Regions from separate parts of the Pseudoalteromonas sp. SG43-6 genome, predicted to be linked through region 1. Evidence: predicted binding sites of a transcription regulator. Region 1 holds the regulator's gene; the other holds the start of a gene.
The links. The regulator LexA, encoded in region 1, represses DNA repair genes until DNA is damaged. The targets are predictions, from matches to a motif close to TACTGTATNNNNATACAGTA.
Positions count from the first base shown of each region.

Region 2: H5201_RS08260 (DNA topoisomerase III) is a predicted target of LexA. The motif match lies at 4,116-4,135, and genes of this name have one in related genera.

Region 1 is NZ_JACJEZ010000009.1:19,032-32,728, forward strand. It holds gene norR (nitric oxide reductase transcriptional regulator NorR) at 35-1,603, opposite strand; gene H5201_RS05575 (NnrS family protein) at 1,770-3,002, shown strand; gene hmpA (NO-inducible flavohemoprotein) at 3,013-4,194, shown strand; gene H5201_RS05585 (endonuclease) at 4,262-4,915, opposite strand; gene H5201_RS05590 (hypothetical protein) at 5,028-5,744, opposite strand; gene H5201_RS05595 (hypothetical protein) at 5,912-6,292, shown strand; gene H5201_RS05600 (PaaI family thioesterase) at 6,289-6,732, opposite strand; gene H5201_RS05605 (hypothetical protein) at 6,854-7,648, shown strand; gene lexA (transcriptional repressor LexA) at 7,723-8,340, shown strand; gene coxB (cytochrome c oxidase subunit II) at 8,762-9,904, shown strand; gene ctaD (cytochrome c oxidase subunit I) at 9,904-11,502, shown strand; gene H5201_RS05625 (cytochrome c oxidase assembly protein) at 11,502-12,029, shown strand; gene H5201_RS05630 (cytochrome c oxidase subunit 3) at 12,065-12,940, shown strand; gene H5201_RS23450 (DUF2909 domain-containing protein) at 12,840-13,154, opposite strand; gene H5201_RS05640 (SURF1 family protein) at 13,167-13,697, shown strand, end outside.
Region 2 is NZ_JACJEZ010000014.1:85,993-95,037, forward strand. It holds gene H5201_RS08225 (hypothetical protein) at 1-167, shown strand, start outside; gene H5201_RS08230 (hypothetical protein) at 169-594, shown strand; gene H5201_RS08235 (hypothetical protein) at 596-1,420, shown strand; gene H5201_RS08240 (hypothetical protein) at 1,618-2,172, shown strand; gene H5201_RS08245 (hypothetical protein) at 2,162-2,551, shown strand; gene H5201_RS08250 (helix-turn-helix domain-containing protein) at 3,145-3,357, opposite strand; gene H5201_RS08255 (hypothetical protein) at 3,455-3,991, shown strand; gene H5201_RS08260 (DNA topoisomerase III) at 4,173-6,086, shown strand; gene H5201_RS08265 (FRG domain-containing protein) at 6,136-6,831, shown strand; gene H5201_RS08270 (hypothetical protein) at 7,123-8,820, opposite strand.

The DNA of each region.
Region 1 (13,697 bases):
CACTATAGCCAAGTTTGGGTGAATAAAATACACATTAAATAGATTTTTTTACTGTAATACCAAGACGTTTGGCTAATCGCACTAAGTTAGCGCGATCAACTTTTAATGTTCGTGCTGCACTGGCCCAGTTGTAATTATGTTGTTCTAGCTGTTGGCTGATTAAATGCTGAGTAAATGTATCCGTTGCTTGTTTGAGCGAGAAATTTTGTTTATTTATGTTATTGTTATCGGCAGTTGTTAATGCGACAGGCGTTGGGTTATTTGTACTTAGGTTAAGTTCACAATGAGCAGGTTCAATAGTAATTATTGCTTGCTGCCACTGGCTTTGTTTGGCTTTTAATGCTGCACGGCTGATCACATGCTCAAGTTCTCGCACATTTCCCGGCCAGTCATATTGAGTGAGTAGTAGTTGCGTTTCGACGCTGAGTTTGAGTTGTTTGATAGCTAGCTTACGGGCTGTTCTTTCAACAAAGTAACCTGCAAGTAAAATTACATCGTTTTCGCGTTGTTTAAGTGGCGCAACGTTGAGCGGGTAAACACTTAACCGATGATATAAATCGGCTCGAAAACGCCCTTGAGCGACTTCGTTTTTTAAATGCCTGTTTGTAGCCGCAATAACCCTTACATCGACGTATTTTACTTCATCTTCGCCAACCGTTTGGATTTCACCACTTTGTAAGACGCGCAATAGTTTACTTTGCATGGCAAGTGGCAGTTCACCAATTTCATCTAAAAATAAGGTGCCACCATCAGCCAGCTGAAACTTGCCTTGACGTGCATTATGGGCGCCGGTAAATGCGCCTTTGGCGTGGCCAAAAAATTCACTTTCGGCGAGGTTCTCTGGTAATGATGCACAATTCAAGTGAATTAACGGCATTTCGCTACGCTTTGAATGAAGATGGATATTGCGTGCTACTAGCTCTTTACCTACCCCGGTATCACCTTGGATCAAGACACTAAACTCAGAAGCCGCCACTAGTTTTATATCGCTTCGAAGGGCTTGCATGGCCGTGCTTTGGCCGATGATCTCTGCACCATCGCGGGTAAGCGCTTCGCGGTTTAGCTCTTGCACTAAAGCGCTACTATGTTGCGCGTGGTTTTGATATTGCTGCAGTTTTAATACAGTATGCAAATGCGCGGTGCAAAGCGTACCTAGTTGAGTAAATAGCTCAAGGTCAAAACTGTCGAATGCATTTGCATCGAGACTGTCGAGGGTGATCACCCCGAGTAAGTTATCGTCGCTATCAAGTAGAGGGATGCCTAAGCAAGCATGAACAGGAATATCGCCAGCTTTGCTCGATAGTAAACCGTCGTACGGATCAGGAATTGGGCAATCATGGGCAAACTGTAATGGTTGCTTAGCGTTGCAAATGGCATGTAAACGTGGATGCTCGTTTATTACAAAGCGTCGTCCTAGGGTGTCAGGCGTCAGTCCATGAATAGCTTGTGGTTTTAACACATCGCCTTGTAAGGTAAGCAGTGCAATAGCGTCACTGGGTATTACTTGTTTGATACACTGAATTAACTGCTGAAAAGGCTGCTTTTGGTCGCTCACTTTAGCAAGCACAAGGGCGACATTAAGTAAGCTTTGTTTATCTACCATGTCAAAATGACTCCAATGTGTTTTTATCTTATTTAAAGGTGAGTCATAAAGACTTTTTTGTCAATAGCAAAATAGTTAATATGTTGAATAATAAGCAGTTTAAATCTTGGCTCGGCTTGTGCAATAGCGTGTTATAAATACCTAGATAGATGAGTCTAATACGCTGATGCGAGCAATCAATTTAACCGAACCAATGCCCAAAAAAATGCGTTTTTATCAAGTCAGTCAATGGCCGTTATGGATGTTAGCATTTCGGCCCTACTTTTTAGGAGCTGGCTTATTGGCCGTTTTGTCGATTAGTTATTGGTTACTCATTTTAACAGGCCATGCCAGATGGCAATTGACTATGCCAGCAACACTTTGGCATGCCCATGAAATGATGTTTGGCTTTGCAGGCGCTGTAGCTGTGGGGTTTTTATTAACCGCAGCACAAACTTGGAGCGGGGTTGCGAGTATTAATGGTCGTAAATTGATGTTGCTAACCCTAGTGTGGCTAGCAGCTCGTGTTGCGTTTTTTATTACCAGTGCAGGTATTGAAAACTTTAGTTTATATGCGGTGTTATTGTTCCAATTGCTTTGGTGGTTAGGTGCAGTTATGGCGCTGGCTAATATGCTCCTTAAAGCTGGCAATAAAAATAACTACCAATTTTTACTGATGCTAAGCGCATTGTGTGTGCTCAATATTATTTATTTATGCTTAGCAATACAACAAAACATGCTACTTGCATTGGCAGTCGCCGATACCGCAGTACTAGTAATGACCTTACTTGTCGGTGTGGTGGCTGGGCGGGTATTACCTTTTTTTACTGCTCGTGGTCTTGGTTTAGCGGAGCAAGTGCGTACTCCTCGTTTAGATAAAGTGCTGCTTTACAGCTCATTGTTTGCTGTCGCGCTTTATTTTATCAGCCAATTATTTATAGCAAGCGTTAATCCTGGTTGGGCATTGGCTGTTGTTGCTGTAGTGCATTTAAGTCGCTCATTGTTGTGGTGGAATAATCAAATACTCAAAGTACCACTGTTATGGTCGTTGCACTTCTCTTATCTAGCTCTTGGGCTTGGTTTAGTATTGCTTGCGCTGAGTTTTTACAGCTCGGTTATTTTGTTTAAAGACGCGCTGCATATGATCACTATAGGTACGATTGGCATGATGATCTTAGCGATGATGACGCGGGTATCTCATGGTCATACTGGCCGCCCTTTAACTATTCCTCACTTTATGGCTGTGGCGTTTGCTTTAGTGTTTATTGCAGCAATTATTCGTTCGTTATTACCTGTTGTTATTGGGCCACACATCGCATGGCAGCTGAGTGCTGTACTGTGGATCGTGGCATTTTTATTGTTCTTATTCCACTGTATTCCTATTTTAACGCGGCGTCGTGTTGATGGGCGTCGTGGTTAAAGGAAGTTGTATGTTATCTGATAAAACCATTGAAATAGTAAAAAGCACAGCGCCTTTATTGGCGCAGGCGGGCACCGTTGTCACGGAGCATTTTTATAACCGGCTGTTTAGTCATAACCCTGAGCTGCAGGATATTTTTAATATGGCCAATCAACGTAGTGGCCGTCAGCAATTTGCATTATTTAATGCCTTGGCTGCGTATGCTCAAAATATTGATAATTTAGCCGTATTAAAAGAGGCGCTGGCACGCATTAATCATAAGCATACCAGCATGCATATTTTACCTGAGCATTATCCAATAGTTGGCGGACACCTGATTGGCACTTTAAAAGAATTGCTCCCTGAGCAATTTACAGCTGAAGTTGAATATGCATGGCGTGAGGCTTACGCACTACTTGCTGATATTTGTATTACCGAAGAAGCGGCGCTATACGAGCACAGTAAAAATAACCACGGTGGCTGGTCGGGTACTAGAGCATTTGTTATTGCTAAAAAACAGCCTGAATCAGAGTTAGTAACCAGTTTTACTTTAGTGCCAGTCGATGGTAAAGCGGTAATGACTCATAAACCAGGGCAGTATTTAGGTATCAAAGTAAAACCAGCTTATACACAGTATAGTGAGATACGCCAATACTCTATTTCTCAGCAAAGTAATGGTGAAAATTACCGTATTAGCGTGAAAAAAGAGTTATTGCCAGCAGCGGGGATTGTATCTAATTATTTGCACTCACTTGATGTGGGCAGCGTTGTGGAGCTTTATCCACCGGCTGGAGACTTCTTTTTACGCGCAAATAAAAAACCTGTGGTATTAATTTCTGCGGGCGTTGGTCAAACACCGATGCTGGCAATGTTACAAACATTATTATGTGATACATCGAATCAAGCGGTCACCTATTTACACGCCTGTGAAAATATCCTGCAGCATTCATTTAGTCAGTTTTTGGCGGAGCAAGCCGCGGCGCATACTCGATTAAATTACTACACTTGGTTTAATCAAGGTGGCGAGGGAGCTGAGTTTACTGGATTGATGAATGTCAGCGCTGTTGCTGAGCAGCTACCGCTTGAAGAAGGTGATTTCTACATCTGTGGCCCAACGGGGTTTATGGCTGCAATTAAACAGCAATTACTCGTATTAGGAGTCGCTGCTGAGCGTATTCACTACGAGGTGTTTGGCCCACATCAAGATATTTAATGACGAAACTAAATGCAGGTTTTAAGTGAAAAGGCGCGAAATGCGCCTTTTTTATGGTTTTGGCTACTTAAAGTACAGCATTGCTATTTTTCGCTGCTAAAGCTTGGTTTTGCCATGCGGTAAATAATTTTTGTTGCTTGTCGGAAATTTTTAAACCATAGGTTTTTTGCATATAAAAATAAGCATCGGCAATGCGTTTTCGTGCATAAAAGGGCGGCTCTACCACACGCTGTTTAAAATCTACCTTTACCTGGCAGCGACCATATTGGCTTGCATTACCTGCAATCATGCCAAAGCTGTAATTAGATCGGTCTGCGTTTATTTCACCAATTGCCGGAGCGAGATTATTTATATCAGCTTCCATTTTCCGAAATTGCGCACTGACTTTAATGCAATTTTTTCGGCCGCCATCTTGCCAGCATTGTAGCTGGTGACCAAATTCCCATGCAGACACAATATGTTCCCACTCAATCCGAGTTGCGCGCGCATTTGGTTTGCCTGAACGAGTAACCGCATTGCGAGGCACATAACCACATGCATTTGGGTCGGGCACCAGTTTTTTACCTTGGCGTTTAATATTACAGCCACAATAGAGGCTGGTGGCGTTATCAGGAAGGGTTTTGATGAGGTGTTTTTTTGCGCTGTAAAAACTGGTGAATTGTTCTGCATAAAGGTTAAAACTCACACAACACAATACCAGCGCAATAATTAAATGCGGCATATCCAATCACTTTAGTGAACTACAGGAAGCGCTAGTTTAGAGCGATTATTCAAAAAGTAAATCGCTTAACTGTGTGATGTAGTGGGAATTTTAACTCATCTCTAAGGTAAGGTTAGCTACTTGGGCGACGGGAAGTACGTTTTCTAAAACGGATATTCTGTAGTAATAAAATAAAGCCAGTTAAACAAAACAATACGCTACTGGCTGCAAAACTTATTAATAATGGGTTATTAAAATCTTCACGTTGCTCATAGTCCATTATGTGTAACATCCAGAAAAAATCGAAAATTCGCCAAATTGTGCTGCGAACAGTAATAACTTGGCCGCTATCAGCGGATAAATATAGTGTGGTGTTAAACGTATCGTCAAAATTTACTTGCCAAATATTTTCTTTAAAGCCAACTTCGCTAGTACCTTTAGCTAGTTTGATCACGTCTGTTACTTGCGCATTGATTAATAGATGAGCTTGGGCATTGGCAATAATTTGCGCTTTACTCGGTGCTACCAAAGGACGGCCAGTAACTCCGTTAAAGCTGTACTCACCGTTACTGTTGCTCACAATAATGGTAGGGATTGTTAAAAAGTGACTATAACTAATTTGTCTTGGTTGAGTAATTTTTGCAACGATATTATCAACTGAGGCTAGATAATCAGCTTGTTTGAATGGGTTATTTAATTGCCGCGCAGCTAAATGTTTACCGTGAACTTTTTCAAGCGGTATAGCACTCATAATTAAACCACCGAGTAACCATGCAAAAATTTGTAGCGCTAATAAGTAACCTAACCATTTGTGAAACTTACGCGCATGTTTAAAAATGCGTTTATCCATAGTGACTACCTGTTTGTTATTAGTGCGGTATTCTATAAATTATATTGAGTTTGCCAATGTGGCAAATTGTCGCATCAACAAAATAAAACTAGCTACTCTAGATTTGGTATATACGCAAAATTAGGTTAAAGTTTGCGTTGTTATTAACGCAGGGTAAAAATGAAACAATGTCGGAAATTCAATTTTTAAATGTAGATCTAGAGCTTGAATCAAAGCAAGATATTAGTTTGTTAGTTGCAGACTTAAAAAAAAGTGCTGTGGTTTTGCATTACGATAAAGATGAGTACCGTCAACTAGCACGTATTGAGTCTAATGAAGACGTTATCTCACCAGATAAAGCGATTAACCACTTATGTGAGTTAATTGAATCTTGCTCACGCAATGCATTAAAGCAGTGGTTATCATGCTCAAAGCGCACCTTTGATATTGGCTTTGAATCAGGCACTTCGCCAAAATGCTTTAATCAAGCGCTCAGTGCCGATACTTTATTGCGTATTTCTGCTATTGGCGCAGGTATTGAAATTACAATTTATCCACTTTCAAGTTAGCCTTTTCGCTCTACAATTGCTGCGGTCATTCTTGATACGCAGCACAGTTCTCCACGACTATTGGTGATTTTTATTTCCCATACGGATGTACGCTTGCCTAAGTGTAGTGGTGTTGCTATCGCGGTTAATATACCATTACGTGATGCTTTTAGATGATTGGCATTGATCTCCTGGCCAACACAATAAAACTTTGTAAAATCAACAGCAAAGTTTGCAGCATAACTCGCCACCGTTTCTGCAAGTACAACATTTGCGCCGCCATGCACCATACCCATAGGGTTATGATGAGCTGGGATCGCGGGCATCGTTGCTACTAAATAATCATCGCCTATTTCACTTATTTCAATGCCCATGGTTTTCATCAATGTGCCTTGACCACTTATGCCGTCATCAAGTTGCTTACATTGTGCTAGGGTGATCGGTTGATACCAAATACTCATCTGCCTGCCTCACTAAGTTATTTACTAAATCAGTCTACACTTTTAAACATTTTCCTACAGTTAAGATCATAAAAATAGATAAAATGTACCTATATTATCTAACTGTTAATGGATCTTAAGGATGAAAGTAAAGGTATTTGGATGTGGTGCAATATTATTAATGAGCCTTGTTGCTCAGCCGCAGGCTGTTGCTAGTACCCAACATCAACTCGATATTGGTTTTACCGATTTAGCTGGTTTAGATGAATCTTTTTTAGGCGCACGGTATCGATATTTTGCGCAAGATCTTGAATCGTTGACTGGTCCATACGAGCTAAAAGCGTATTTAAATCAAGTCAATAATTATGCTATTGGTGGGTTTGCTAATGATGATTTTAGCTATTTAAATACCGATGCTGCCATCTATGGTCCCGCAGGATTAGTTATTAGTGCCAGCGCGCAGCGCCTCTGTGAAGATAATAGCTATTGGCAAAATACTGATTATTTAGTGAGTGCCGCTGTTGGTAAGCAAATGAATGAGCAGTTACAACTAGGGTTCAATGTATATTACAGTCGCTTAGAGCGCCATGATATGTGGTTTGGCAAAGATAATGAAAGAGTCGCGGTTGAATGGACTTATGCTCCTTATGTTCGTTGGACAAATATAGTTAGCAATCAAGGTTGGGATTTAGAGCTAAAGCAATTGGCAGGGCGTTATCGTTATGTGCAGGGGCAGGCGGTTTATTATGTAAATCAAGCATGGTCAGTGGGAGTCGTTGCTAATATTCGTAATCAGAAAAATCTAAAAGACAACTATGAACTGCAAACGCAATATTGGTTTAATCAACATGTAGCATTAAAGTTTGGTCTTGGATCTGCGCTAGATTCTGGAAGTGGTTTAAATAGTATGAGCTTGTTATTAACGGCGCGATTTTAAGCCAATTTATATTTGCGATTTTCAGATAACTGTATATACTCACAGTTAAATGTACTGTATGGAAAACCAGTTGTATGCGCCCATTAACGAATCGCCAAGCTCAAATTCTCGAACTTATTAAAGTTTTTATTAAAGATACCGGTATGCCGCCAACCCGTGCTGAGATTGCGCAAACGTTAGGTTTTAAAAGTGCTAATGCAGCGGAAGAACATTTAAAGGCATTAGCGAAAAAGGGCGTTATTAAAATGAAGCCCGGTGCTAGTCGAGGTATTCAGTTAGTTGAAGAGGATGAGCCGGAACAACTTGGTTTACCTCTAATAGGCAGAGTTGCCGCTGGTGAGCCTATTTTGGCAGAGCAGCATGTTGAAAGTCATTGCAAAATAGATCCACTCTTGTTTAAACCGGCTGCTGATTTTTTACTGCGTGTGCAAGGCATGAGTATGAAAGACATTGGTATTATGGATGGCGATTTATTGGCAGTACACAGCACTCAAGTTGCTGAAAATGGCCAAGTGGTGGTTGCCCGTGTTGATGACGATGTAACAGTAAAACGCCTTGAAAAAGCAGGTAAAAAAGTTTTTTTACATGCTGAAAATGATGAATTTTCACCGATTGAAGTGGATCTTGAACATGAATCTTTCAATATTGAAGGGTTGGCTGTTGGGGTGATCCGCAACGCTGATTGGATGTAAATTTTTTGATCTATATTTTGCACCAAATTGGTGAAGTTTGGTGCATTTAATTTTTTACCGCTTTAATGGCTAGATTTTATACTTAGCTATAGCGTCCTAAGCCCTATCAAATCTACTTACCAGCTACTTTTAGCCCTCTAATATTATCCCTAATTACAAAATAACGCGCTGATTTTTAGCTGTTATTTATGCACCAAAAAAGAATTTAATTGCTCTTAAAACTTGCTAATTGTTCATTTTTTAACTAATTGGTTAATACACTGTGTTAACAGCTACTTTAAAAGTCTAACAATTTTGCTCAATAGCATAATTTAGGGTTGCGTTAATATTCAGTAACAATAAAAAATAACGAATTGGCGCGAATAAAGCTGTGCCGCCTTTTCGCTTTGCGTTTTGCAATAGCATTTAAAGGAGCCGTCACATGGGTAAATTGAGCTCTACCTTGTGGCTTATATTGTTTGTTCTACCGCAGCAAGTATTGGCTAATAGCCAGTTTAATATGCGTAAGGGCGTAACAGATATAAGTAATGATGTTTATCAGCTGCACATGACAATATTTATTATATGTTGTGTGATTGGGGTCATCGTGTTCGCCGTGATGTTTTGGGCACTGATCCACCACCGTAAATCTAAAGGGGCAAAACCAGCCCAATTTCATGAAAGTACTAAAGTTGAAATCCTTTGGACGGCAATCCCATTTGTGATTTTAATTGCCATGGCTGTTCCCGCCACTAAAACCTTAATTTCGATGGAAGACGCCAGTAAGGCTGATCTCACCATTAAAATTACTGGTTCTCAATGGAAGTGGCATTATGAGTATATGGGAGAAGATGTTTCTTTTTACTCTATTTTAGCTACCCCGCAAGAACAAATTACCAACCAAGCAGATAAATCAAGCACCTATTTACTAGAGGTTGATAAACCTTTGGTGTTGCCAATTAATCAAAAAGTACGATTTTTAATGACCTCAGACGACGTTATTCATTCTTGGTGGGTGCCTGATTTTGCAGTGAAAAAAGATGCTAACCCTGGGTTTATCAATGAAACTTGGACCAGAATTAATGAAGAGGGCATTTATCGAGGGCAATGTGCAGAACTATGCGGAAAGGATCATGGCTTTATGCCTGTGGTGGTTGAAGCTAAATCTGAGCAAGCATTTGCAAACTGGCTGAGCGAAGCTAAGCAGGCAAAAGCAAACGCTGCAATTGCTGATGCTGCCTTATTAGATCAAACATTACCAAAAGAAGAATTAATGACACTCGGCGAGCAAGTCTATATGGCCAGTTGCGCTGCGTGTCACCAACCAACAGGTATGGGCTTACCGGGGGTTTTCCCTGCGCTCAAAGGCAGTCCGGTAGTATTAGGAGATATTAAAGATCATATTGATGTCGTGCTTCATGGTCGCCCAGGTACCGCTATGCAAGCATTTGACAAGCAGTTATCAATCAAGCAGCTAGCAGCTGTGATCACCTATAAGCGTAATGCATGGGGCAATGACACTGGGGATGTAATTCAACCGAGTCAGATACAAGCCGCGATTGATGCAACTTCGGAGGCTAAATAATGAGTAGCGTAACAGAGCAACAACATGATCAAGCTGCACACCATGATGGACATCATCATCCTGCGAAAGGTTTTAAACGCTGGCTTTATACTACTAACCATAAAGATATCGGAAGCTTATATTTAATTTTTTCGTTGACGATGTTTTTAATTGGTGGCGCCATGGCGATGGTGATCCGCGCAGAGTTATTTCAACCTGGCTTACAGTTAGTAGAGCCTCACTTTTTTAATCAAATGACCACAGTACATGGCTTGATCATGGTCTTTGGTGCCGTTATGCCGGCCTTTACAGGATTGGCTAACTGGATGGTACCACTCATGATTGGCGCACCAGATATGGCATTACCACGGATGAATAATTGGAGCTTTTGGATTTTACCTTTTGCTTTTATTATTTTACTGGCATCCCTATTTATGCCAGGTGGTGGCCCGGCATTTGGCTGGACTTTTTATGCACCACTGTCAACAACTTACAGTAACGATAATACCGCATTATTTGTTTTTGCTATTCACATCATGGGTATTAGTTCAATTATGGGCGCAATCAATGTGATTGTAACTATCGTTAATTTACGTGCGCCAGGTATGACTTGGATGAAGCTGCCGCTGTTTGTGTGGACATGGCTTATCACCGCTTTTTTATTGATTGCTGTGATGCCGGTATTGGCCGGTGCTGTGACTATGGTATTGACTGATAAGTATTTTGCAACCAGCTTTTTTGATGCTGCTGGGGGCGGTGATCCGGTGATGTTCCAGCACATATTTTGGTTTTTTGGTCACCCTGAAGTGTACATTATGATACTGCCAGCCTTTGGCATTATCTCGACTATAGTGCCGACCTTTTCACGTAAAAAATTATTTGGTTATGCCTCTATGGTATATGCCACATCTTCGATTGCTTTACTGAGCTTTATAGTTTGGGCGCATCATATGTTTACCACAGGTATGCCTGTCGCTGGCGAATTATTTTTTATGTATGCCACTATGCTGATATCGGTGCCAACTGGGGTCAAAGTATTTAACTGGGTAGCCACCATGTGGCGTGGTTCGATTAGTTTTGAAGTGCCTATGTTATTTAGTATTGCGTTTATTGTGTTATTCACTTTAGGTGGTTTCTCTGGGTTGATGCTGGCGATTACTCCTGCTGATTTTCAATACCATGATACTTATTTTGTGGTGGCGCATTTTCATTATGTGTTAGTGACTGGGGCGATATTTTCAATTATGGCCGGGGCGTATTATTGGCTGCCAAAATGGACGGGAAATATGTTCAATATCACCTTGGCTAAATGGCATTTTTGGTTGTCGTTAGTGAGCGTGAATGTATTGTTTTTCCCTATGCACTTTGTTGGTTTGGCCGGTATGCCGCGCCGGATTCCTGACTACGCACTGCAATTTGCAGACTTTAACGCGATTATTAGTATTGGTGGCTTTGCTTTTGGTTTATCACAATTGTTATTTGTGGTTGTAGTATTTAAGTGTGCACGAGGCGGCGATAAAGTGCCCGCCAAAGTGTGGGATGGTGCTGAGGGTTTGGAATGGGAGGTGGCATCTCCTGCGCCTTATCATACTTTTGAAACGCCACCGGAGATTAAGTAATGAGTCATGCACCACTGCTTAAGCGCTTAGTTTTAATATGTCTTGGCATGTTCGCTTTTGCGTTTGCTTTGGTGCCGTTGTACGACGTTTTTTGTGATGTAACAGGCCTTAATGGTAAGCCTTCGTTAGAGCAAGCAAAGCAAAGTACGAGTGTTAATGAGGCACGAGAAATCGACGTAAGCTTCACAACTCATGCGCAAAGTGGAGCGCCATTTGAGGTGCAATCACATGAGTATAGTGTGCTAGTAAAGCCCGGAGCTATGCGCGAAGTGCTGTTTAGAGCAAAAAATACCAGTAATGAAGATAAAGTTATGCAAGCGGTACCGTCGGTGTCTCCAGGCAAAGCAGCTAAGTATTTGCATAAAATGGCTTGCTTTTGTTTCGATCAACAACCTTTGAAAGCAGGTGAAGAAGTGGAATTTAAACTGCTTTTTTATGTTGATACGCAATTACCTGAAGATGTTGAAGAGTTAACTTTGTCTTATACCGTGTTTGATATTAGCGGGCAGGTAGTGGCTAGTAATTAGGTTGCCAAGCTAATAGCTAATTAGGAGCAAACAAAATGGATAAAAATTACGAAAAATATTATGTTCCCGCGCAAAGTCCGTGGCCAATAGTTGGCGCATTTGCGATGTTTTTTATTGCTGTTGGTGCAGGTCTTACCGTAATGCAAGCAAGCAGCGGCGGTGGTGCTGGCCATTATGTGCTTTACGCAGGAATTGGTGTGTTGCTGTTTATGCTATTTCGCTGGTTTAAAAATGTCATTGAAGAGTCTGATCAAGGCTTATATTCAGCGCAAATGGATCGCTCGTTTCGTCAAGGTATGAGCTGGTTTATTTTCTCTGAAGTAATGTTTTTTATGGCTTTTTTCGGTGCCCTTTTTTATGCCCGGATGATCTCTGTGCCTTGGCTTGGCGGCGCCGGAAATAATGCCATGACCAATGAGGTACTGTGGCCTACTTTTGAAGCAATCTGGCCATTAGTTACTACACCTGGTGGTAGTACGACACAGGCTATGGGTTGGCAGGGATTGCCGCTGATCAACACATTAATATTACTAACCTCGTCGGTTACCTTACATTTTGCTCATGTAGGCATGGAGAACAATAAGCGTGGGCCATTAAAAGTATTTATGGCACTGACAATCTTATTAGGGGTCTGTTTTTTAGGGCTGCAAGTCGTAGAGTATATGCATGCTTATCAGGATTTAGGACTGACCTTAGATGCTGGCGTATATGGCAATACTTTCTTTTTACTAACCGGCTTTCATGGCATGCATGTGACCTTAGGAACTATTTTATTATTAGTCATGCTGATCCGTATTTTAAAGGGCCACTTTAGCCCAGATAAACATTTTGCGTTTCAAGCCGCAGCTTGGTATTGGCATTTTGTTGATGTGGTGTGGTTGTGTTTATTTGTGTTTGTATATGTGCTGTAACTTTATCAATTGGTGATGAGTTACTGTGGATGAAACCTAGTTTAAGGGCTGCAATAACAATTACTAAGACGATAACAGAAAACAGCACACGACGGCCTAAATAGTGAGACATAGGCCGTCCATCTGTTTTACCCGATACCATAATAAATAAGGCACGGAACAAGTTAAAAAGTATAAATAGTAGCAACAGTACGATAATAATTTTAATAATCACTGGGTCACCTTTATGCAGTTAATTTTATGGCGTAAACAAAAGCTTAGCTCAATTATTACCATTTGCGTGGTAACCATTGTGGTATTGGTATGTTTACGCCTAGGGTATTGGCAATTACAGCGAGCTGAAAGTAAAACTGAGCAATTAACACAAATAGCAGCCCTGCAAAGTCAGGGAGTAATGAGCTGGCAGCAAATGCAGCAACTGCCTAGTGATTGGAATAAAACGGGCTTGCAGATAAGTATCTCTGGAGTGCTAGATACGCAGCAATATTGGTTGTTAGATAATCAAGTTTACCAAGGTCAGGTTGGCTACGATGTACTTACCTTGCTGCGTTTACAGCAAAGTAAGCAAACTCTGTTGGTGAATTTGGGTTGGGTTAAAGCACCACTTACTCGCCAGCAACTCCCTAGTATAAACCTACCATCGACTCCTTTGGCAATGACCGTGCAATTAAAGCAAGGAAAGCTCAGTGGCTTTACTTTGCAAGATGCACAACACAAGACGGATACAGCATGGCCCAAGCGCGTACAAATTATCGAT
Region 2 (9,045 bases), on a different contig from region 1:
GCATCAGGTACGGCTATGGGAATAATATAGACATGGAGACAGAGCTATCTCTGACCCCACATAAGCGTGACTGGGAAAACGACGAGTGTTTATACTTCGGTATAAAACACCCTAAAAGCGCATTATTTCAATCAATTATGGTTGATAAAGTTTTATCTAGGTCTTGATATGCAAACATGCAGCCCATTAGAAAAACTAGTCCAGTCGGTAGAAAGTGACTTTAAAGATGATAGTGAAGCAGCTAATCAAAGTAAAATGCGCGCTTATTTACGTAACTTCATTAAGTATGTCAAAGAGCACCCTTCAACTAGCTACTATCCGATATCCAAATTATTTAAGGCATCGCAATGTGATTCCCCGAGTGAAGTCCTCCAAGTTACCAGTTATTTAACTTCAGATGATGTCGGCTTTTTATCAATCACGTTTTGCTACTTTCCATTGGACAGAGAAGATCCAATAGAAATTTCAGCTGAGGAATATTTTTATTCTAAGTCTAAAAGTGAGCCACCTGTGGATAAGGTCTCAGGGATAGAGATAGTTGAATTTGATCCATCTAGACTGGGTTTCTACTGTAATACGAAGGTAAATGGTTAGTATGACTAGTAGAAGTGAAGCTGATATCTTTTATAAAATCAATAATGATGCTAAGGCAGACAAAACACTCAGGCTCTTGGCAAGTCGTTACCACGAGATTTCTTATAATGATTTCTTAGATCTATTATTTGAGTATTTAGTAGAGTTTCTTGATGAAATAGAATCGCAGCCAGAGTCCTATACTGCAGCAGATGAAGATACTATAACGAGGTACATTGCATCTTTGCTTAAAGCAACTAAAGTATTTCAGGCATCATCACAAACCTATAGTGGGGGGGCTGTTGATTTGACTGTAAAGCTTAGGCAACATGAGTGGATTGCAGAAGCCAAAATAGCCTATTCAAACGATAAAATTTTTGAAGGGTTATTACAGCTTCTTACTCGTTATAAAAAGAGCGCAACCCATAAAGGACTACTGGTGTACGTGCAAGCAGGAACTTTAAAGGATAAAGTAAACTCATGGACGGGATACTTATGCCCTGAAGAAGGGGGATGGATAAATTATGTTGAGGTTAGCAAAAACCCAGAAAACCAAGATCTCATAAGAGAATTAATGCTCTCTTGTGGCGACTATAAAAAATTAGCCCATAATAAATTTGACTGTAATTTTTCTATCGATAATGGAATAAGAGTTGCTGTGCGAAACTTCTTTTTAGATTTGACTTTTAGACCTGCTGATATAAGTGGCAACAAAGCTAAAAAGCACCGCAAAAACAGAGCTATTAATGAATTGAAATCACTTTACTACGAGTATCTTCAGAACCCCCCAAAAGAGCTGGATACAGAAAAGGTACTGAAGTATTTAGAAATGCTTTGTAGGGAGTAAGGACCATGTGATTATTTACTTAATTCAGAGTCATACTATTTAATATTAGTAAGGCCTTGTTTAAAGAATGGATAATGCTCACCGATAAAGTTCGACATATCACATTGCCTTTTTACTTGGAAAGTTAATGTATAAAGAAACTCGATAGCTTATCAAAATGCTAGACTGAAAATAAAATTAAGGAGATTCATAAATAAATGAAAGAGTTATCTTTTAGTAATCTCCTTTGGGAGAGCACAGTAAAAAGTTGGGGGGGGATTCTTACTTTCCTAAGTTTTATTGGTGCATTTCTAGTTTTTTATTTAGTGCCCGAATCGACTAGTATTGAGTTGAAATACATTTTACCGGTTATAATAGTTGTTTTCTTTTTGGTTGTTGTTGCATTGAGAACTGCTTGGGTTGCATGCCAGGGATCAGATACAAAAATTCCTCGTGTTATGTATGTGAAAGATGCGCCAAAAGCCTATCAAGGCGCTTGTGCTTTATTTCTAGTTGAGCCAACACTTTTACTGTCTCATGATGCCATTATTTCTGTTTACTATCTGGAAGATGGTTTAGAAAGGCTTGTTGGTGTGGGTAAAGTAATAAATGTTCAAAACGACAAAAAAGTTCAAATAGTAATTACTGATAATTATGACTTTGGAGAAAAGTTAAGTCAAATTATGGCTAACTCTAATGATGAGTTAAAAAAATTGATTGTTAAAGCATCTGTGCCTAGCTTTATTTTAGAGGATATTTCCAATGGCAGATAATACACAAAAAGCTAATTATCCTGCATTAGTTGCAAGGGTTAATGACGAATACACCCTTATAATCAATCGAGGGTCAGAGCATGGCATAACGAAAGGAGACCACTTTTTAGTTTATTCTATTGATCCACAAGAGTTGAAAGATCCTGAGACTGGAGAAAGCTTAGGAAACTTAGAAGTTATCAGAGGTACAGGTACAGCAACTCATGTTCAGCCGAAAATAACCACTATCAAATCTAATCGTGTCGTTTCAAGAGGTCGCATAATTCGTCGCCAAACAGGACTTCTAGCATCACTGAGTGGTGAGGTTGTTGAAGAGCCAGAAAAAGAAGCTATGCCTTTCGATGATCCTAATGTAGGTGACAAAGTTAAGCCTGTTTAGACAAAATATTTTTGTTCTCAGATAAATTATTTGCTCTTAATGTTATTTTATTGGTAAGCAACGGCACTCTAGGTCGGAGGTGGATTTGAATAATATAGATATATTTAATTGTGAAACAATGAAGATATTTCATATTTGCTTAGAGCACTTTTCAATATCAAAAAATATAAAACCATCGAAAATTGGAATTAATGTTTCTGCTTACTTTGAAATTTCAAAAGATAATACGGAACTCTTTAACAACTTTACTCATATTGACGAAATATGCCAACATTATTTGTGGTGGTTGAGGGATGAGAATTATATTCGTATAAGTTCATCAAATGATGGATGGTACTTGCTCAATTGTTTTAGTAGAAAAAGGGCTTGTTATACTTAATCAGAAACCTAGCGTACTGGGAAATAAAAAGTCACTTAAAGATCTTTCCTTTACAGGTTTATCAACATTACACTCGATGTTACATCGAGTGTAATAACTGAGTTTTTCAAAACTGCTAGCTAACAACACAGCTAGATATATATGATCTTCAAATGACGTCAACCTATTGAGCGCTATATCAATCCCTCGGTGCAAAGCCCGCTTCATTATATTGCTAATTAGAAAATAATATCTCCACATTTACCCCAAGTGCTTCAGATAATGTTTTTACCTCAACATCAGTAACTCTTCTTACTTTAGATTCTATTTTCGCTAGGGTGCTTCTGGTAATATTCCATTTTAACAAATTACACTTAGCCGCTAATTGCTCTTGAGTCCAGCCCTTACTTTCTCTCACTTTTTTTACGTTTTCACCAACAATATTCATAGCTTTATCTGCTCCGCTAACGGAGCTTGATTGTCACAGAGAAAAGCCTTAAAATTGCTCCGCTATGGGAGCATGTTGATTTGGTGTGTTAAAATTTATGAAAAATATAAAAATGAGTGTACTTTTAGCAGAAATCTTAAAGAATAAAGACTTCAATAAATTCACCGTAATGAAGTTAAAAGATGAATATTTAAATCGCTCGGAGAAGGTTTTGTGCTCCAGTGAAGCGCGGAGGTATGCTTATAAGCACCTCATTAAACTAGTTAAACTTGGTGCTTTAACTAGGATCGGGGTGAAAGGTTCACACAAAATGGTATACAAAAAAACAGCTTCATTTAATGACGTTGTATTTATACCTGAGCTTGAAGAACAAAAAAAAGACATAGTCGTATTTGATAAGGAAAAGTTAAAGAGCAGTGCCATTGAAAAATTAGAAGAAGCGCTCCAAAAGCATAAAGCTGACATGATGGCTGCTATTGGTGAGTCAGAAGAGTATATTCGTTTAATAGGCTCCGTACCCGAGATGGGAGACTCTCTTACAGAGAAATATTATTTGGCTCGTGATAAAAGCGCTAAATTACTAGGGAAAATACAAGCAGTTGAAACAGTTATAGCTACTTATGGAGAAGTATAATTAAGCTTGGAAGACCTAGGTATGTTTAATAAATACCGTTTTCGACTCTTCAATATTTTGATGACAATGTAACAAAGCACTCTAAAAATTTTTTAATTAATAAGACAATATACAATCTCTGAAATACTGTTAATATAAACAGTACTTATCTAATGTAGGGTTTAGTTAATAAACATAAGAAATGAGATTATTTATTGCAGAAAAACCAAGCTTAGCGAGAGCTCTCGCCGAAGCACTACCTAAGCCATTAAAAAAGAAAGATGGTTATATAGAAGCAACTAACGGTGATATTGTGACTTGGTGTATAGGTCACCTATTAGAGCAAGCATCTCCTGAATTTTATGATGAAAAGTATAAAAAATGGGTTATTCAAGACTTACCTATCATACCTACTCAATGGCAGCTTAAGCCTAAATCTCAAACGAAAAAACAACTCACGGTTATTAAAAAACTAATTAAACAAGCAAATATAATTATTAATGCTGGTGATGTGGATCGTGAAGGTCAAATTCTTGTTGATGAAGTGATTAATTATTGTGGTGCCACTAAATCGAAGATCACTAACGCACAGCGATGTTTAATTAGTGATATGAATGAGGCTGCTGTAAAAAAAGCGGTTAATAATTTAAAACCTAATAAAGATTATATTCCTCTAGCTGTTTCTGCTTTAGCTAGAGCAAGAGCTGATTGGCTATATGGTCTCAACATGACTCGCCTGTGTACCCTACAAGGTCAAAAGTCAGGTTACCAAGGTGTATTGTCAATTGGTCGAGTTCAAACTCCTATATTAGGTTTAATCGTAAATCGAGATATTGAAATCAAAAATTTTGTCTCTAAATCATTTTATGAAGTCATAGCCAACCTTGAAACAGAGCAAGGTATCAAGTATCAAGGTAAATGGAAGCCTAGTGCCGCCTGTGAGCCTTATATGGATAATGAAAATAGGGTTGTATCAAAACCACTCGCTATGAATGTGATAGAACGTATAAACGGTCAATCAGGAAAAGTTGTTAAGGTTATTGAAGATAAAAAAAAGCAGCAAGCACCTCTGCTCTTTAGTTTGTCTGCTCTACAGATTTTAGCCGCGAAAGCGTTTGGCATGAGCGCAAAAAAAACACTTGATGTATGTCAGCAACTTTATGAAAAGCATAAACTGATTACCTACCCGCGCTCAGATTGTCAGTATTTACCAACAGAACACCTTAATGATGTCCAAAGTGTTATTAAGGCAATTAGCACTGTATCGAGTAAATCATCAAATATAATTAAAGATGCAGATCTTAGTATTAAAAGCAGGGTCTGGAATGACAGTAAAGTTGGTGCGCATCACGCAATTATTCCGACAGCAAGAAATAAAGCAACAGGAAGTTTATCAACGGATGAGCAAAACATTTATGAGTTAGTTGCACGGCAATATATAGCTCAATTTTATCCTGCTTTCGAGTTTCTTGATAAACAAATACATACCGAAATATCAGCAGGGTTATTCATTAGTAAGCAAAAAGATATTGTCATAAATGGCTGGAAGGATCTATTTCCTACCTCAGTGAAGAATAAAGAAGCTTCTGAATTTTCTTCAATCAATCTACCAAATGTGGCAGTAGGGGAGCTAGTTCAATGTTTAAAAGGTGATTTAATAGAGAGAAATACAACGCCACCTAAATATTTTACTGATGCAACACTGTTAGGAGCATTAACCGGTATATCGAGGTTTGTTACTGATGCCGCAATTAAAAAAGCTTTACGGGAAACCGATGGCCTCGGAACAGAGGCAACAAGAGCTGGTATAATTGAGCTTCTTTTTAATCGAGAGTATCTAACCAAAAAAGGCAAAGAGATACATGCTACAGAAGTTGGTATCAAGCTAATTACAGCGCTCCCCAAGCAAATATCACAACCAGATATGACAGCAATGTGGGAGTCACAATTAGAGTCTATTTCTACAAAGTCTATGAGTTACCAATCTTTTATAGGGGGAGTGCAGGGTAATCTTGAACTTCTTATTAGTGAAGTTAAAAATATTAGCTTCATGGGTTTGCCAACGACAACCAACAAAAAAGTATTTCGAAGAAAATCAAAAAAATGGAAAAAATAGCTATATAATAATTCGAAGTTACTATGTGCGTTATATTTTCGGGAAGGTTATGAGTGAAATTAGATGTATTTCAGAATTGCTTCAAGTGTTAGAGCCCACCCCATACTCTTTTTTTCGTGGTCAAGCTAACTTTGAATGGTCATTGGAACCGTCGCTAGCTCGCATAAAGCATCCAGAAAGCTGCTATTCAATGTCTCTCGGGAATTGGCTTGAGCTCGAATCATATTTGATTAGGGAGTTTCAAAAGTTCTCTTATCCTTATCTTAAGGATGAACCTCAAAATAAATTCGATTGGCTCGTTCATGCTCAACATCATGGCCTGCCAACAAGGTTGCTAGACTGGAGTGAAAATCCTTTGAAAGCACTGTTCTTTGCAATTGAAAATCGTGAGTACGATGAATTTAATGGTGCCTTACACCTATGCGCGCCAAAAGGAATAGCTCCATCAACACGTGACATTCATCAAGGGAAAGGCACTCAGTTTTTCTTTTCAAGCTACATTAATGACCGGGTTTCTGCTCAAGAAGGTGCTTTTTCAATACCATATTTAAATATTAAAGAAGTTGGCTTTTCCCATAATTTAGATATTGATACATCGAAACTTCTTGCATATAAAAAAGTTTTAATTCCAAAAGAGGCTAAACCGCAGTTACGACATGAACTAAACAAGTTGGGAATAAATCACCGAACTATCTATCCAGGTTTAGATGGAATTTCGAAGATGCTCAATGAAGGCTTTGGTTAAATAAATGTAAAGACTTAAGTGGAAATAAAATAGCTGGTTACATTTCGCTTTCTTACATATTACAAGCAGTGTTATTAGCCCGCTCAACTAGGCGTTAAGACTTATATAAACATGAAACCTCTGAGTTATGCTGTAGTGCAGAACTTATTTTGGTCACCGCTTTAGAGGAGACTTTAATATTCTGTATCAGGTTGTGTCAAAAATCATACAATTAACTGCTAATTATTAGAGTTCATCAAGCTTAGTAAAAAGTTGACACTACAGGCGATTCTATTCTCAAATCTAAAGGGTTTAATTTTTCTCATCAATATTTATATTAAATTCTAGTGAGCTCCACAGAGGTAAAGGGAAGTTTGTATTAATAGGGTATGTATATTCCCTCCCTTTTCTTTGTTGAGCCATAATGAGATTACTCGCATTTAATCTTCTTTTTCCAACTTTTTCAAAATTTACTAGTTTTTTTATCCGCTCTAAAGTAGGTTTAGTTTCGACGTTAACTGCCCATACTTCCATAAATGAGTTGGGTAGTTTACAGAAATCACCAGTCATGCCTTCTTTAATAATCCCCCAGCCACGCTCTTGCAAAAACTCATTAGCTTTTTTTAGCTTTTGCTCTATGTTTTCATCTCTATCATTATTTATAGAGAAGCTAAATCTACTTCCAAATGTTATGTCGATGAAGTGTTCAAATGGTACATCCATATATAGGCAGTTTTCTATAATACCTGTTGTGAGTAATGCTAATTCTTTGTTGTTTAATTTAGCGAAAATTGGGTATGAACCTCCATCAAATATCCCAATTTTATGTCTTATATCGAAAACAAGTATCGATGCTATAAGTCTTGGAATATCTTCAAATTTTCGAAATAGCTCTGTTTGGCAGTTTTGATACCAAGTACCGAGTGCACTAAAAGAAGTACTATAATCATCTGGAACTATAGCGTGACCTCTTCTATAGTTGGTATTTGAGCCAAGGATATTATCTTCTAGCTTCGAGCGAACTTCATCTACTATTGTATCCAATTGACCTAAGTTAATTAGATTTTTTAAGAAGTTGAGGTTGAAGTTCATATTAACCTCATTGCTTTCTACCGCTACTTTGCACAGTTCCTGAAATACAGTCTTATTTAGCTTTTCTCTAGGTTCTTCAAGTTTTGGTATAGTTACTTGCTTGAATGTTAATGCAACGTTATTAGAAATATGTTCCATGATTTTTGCTAGGAAATTTTTACTGACATCTTTGTTGTCTATAGTTGTTGGATATTCAGTTAAAAATACTTTGAGAGTGGTAATGTTTTTTATCTTTTGAGCTTCATATAATAAGTTACTATTTTCATTATCATTGAACCCATACCTTGAGTACTCATTACGTATATATTCTTTAAAGCTAGAAATAAAGGCCTTGACTAATAACTCTGTTTTAGATAATTGAGTAATATTGAGTAGTTGTCTAAATAGCTGTGTTGGTCTGTAGAGGGCTACATACATAGCGTAATGTGAGTATGTAGGGGAGGGTTGTCTTTGCATCATTGATGTGGAAGCGCCTGAAAATGATATTCGATTATTTTCTATTTGAGAAAGTAATAAGATTATTTTTTCTGGATTTTCTTCCTCTTTGCTTTTGAATAAAAGTTGCTTAGTTAACTTCATAACTCCATTGTTATTGTCTAGCATATTTAAAACAAACTCGAGAAGTTCAAAATCTGGTGAATCTTCTTTATAGTTTTCATTTGAACAACAAATTTTTTCAGTAAGCGCAATTAATTTCATCTTGGATAGAAAGCCTTCACACCCTTCATATAACTCGGAGTTGTAGCCGCGTTGCCGACAGTCTATAGCAAGCAATAAGACTTGTTCCCAAGCTAACTTTTGAGTGTTTATATAGTTTTTGATTAAGCTTTTACCGTCAATTTTAAATTCTTTATTTAATAATGAAAAAAATATATTTTTTTCTTCTTGATTGATGGTCTGCATAGAGTTTTCGGGCATAATTTAGAGTACCTTTTATTATCTTTTGTTGTTGGTTTTTTTTACTACTTTATATTATACGCTATTAATGGGTATCTTAGAATTATCACTTTAAACCATTGGTTACCCAAAATTGCTTTTTTTGCATTTTTATTGATATTTCATATGTTTGTGATACCCCTTTTTTTGTTGTAATTTCTATCTATGGGTTTTGTTTTGTTAAGTCTATTTAATATATATAGAGGT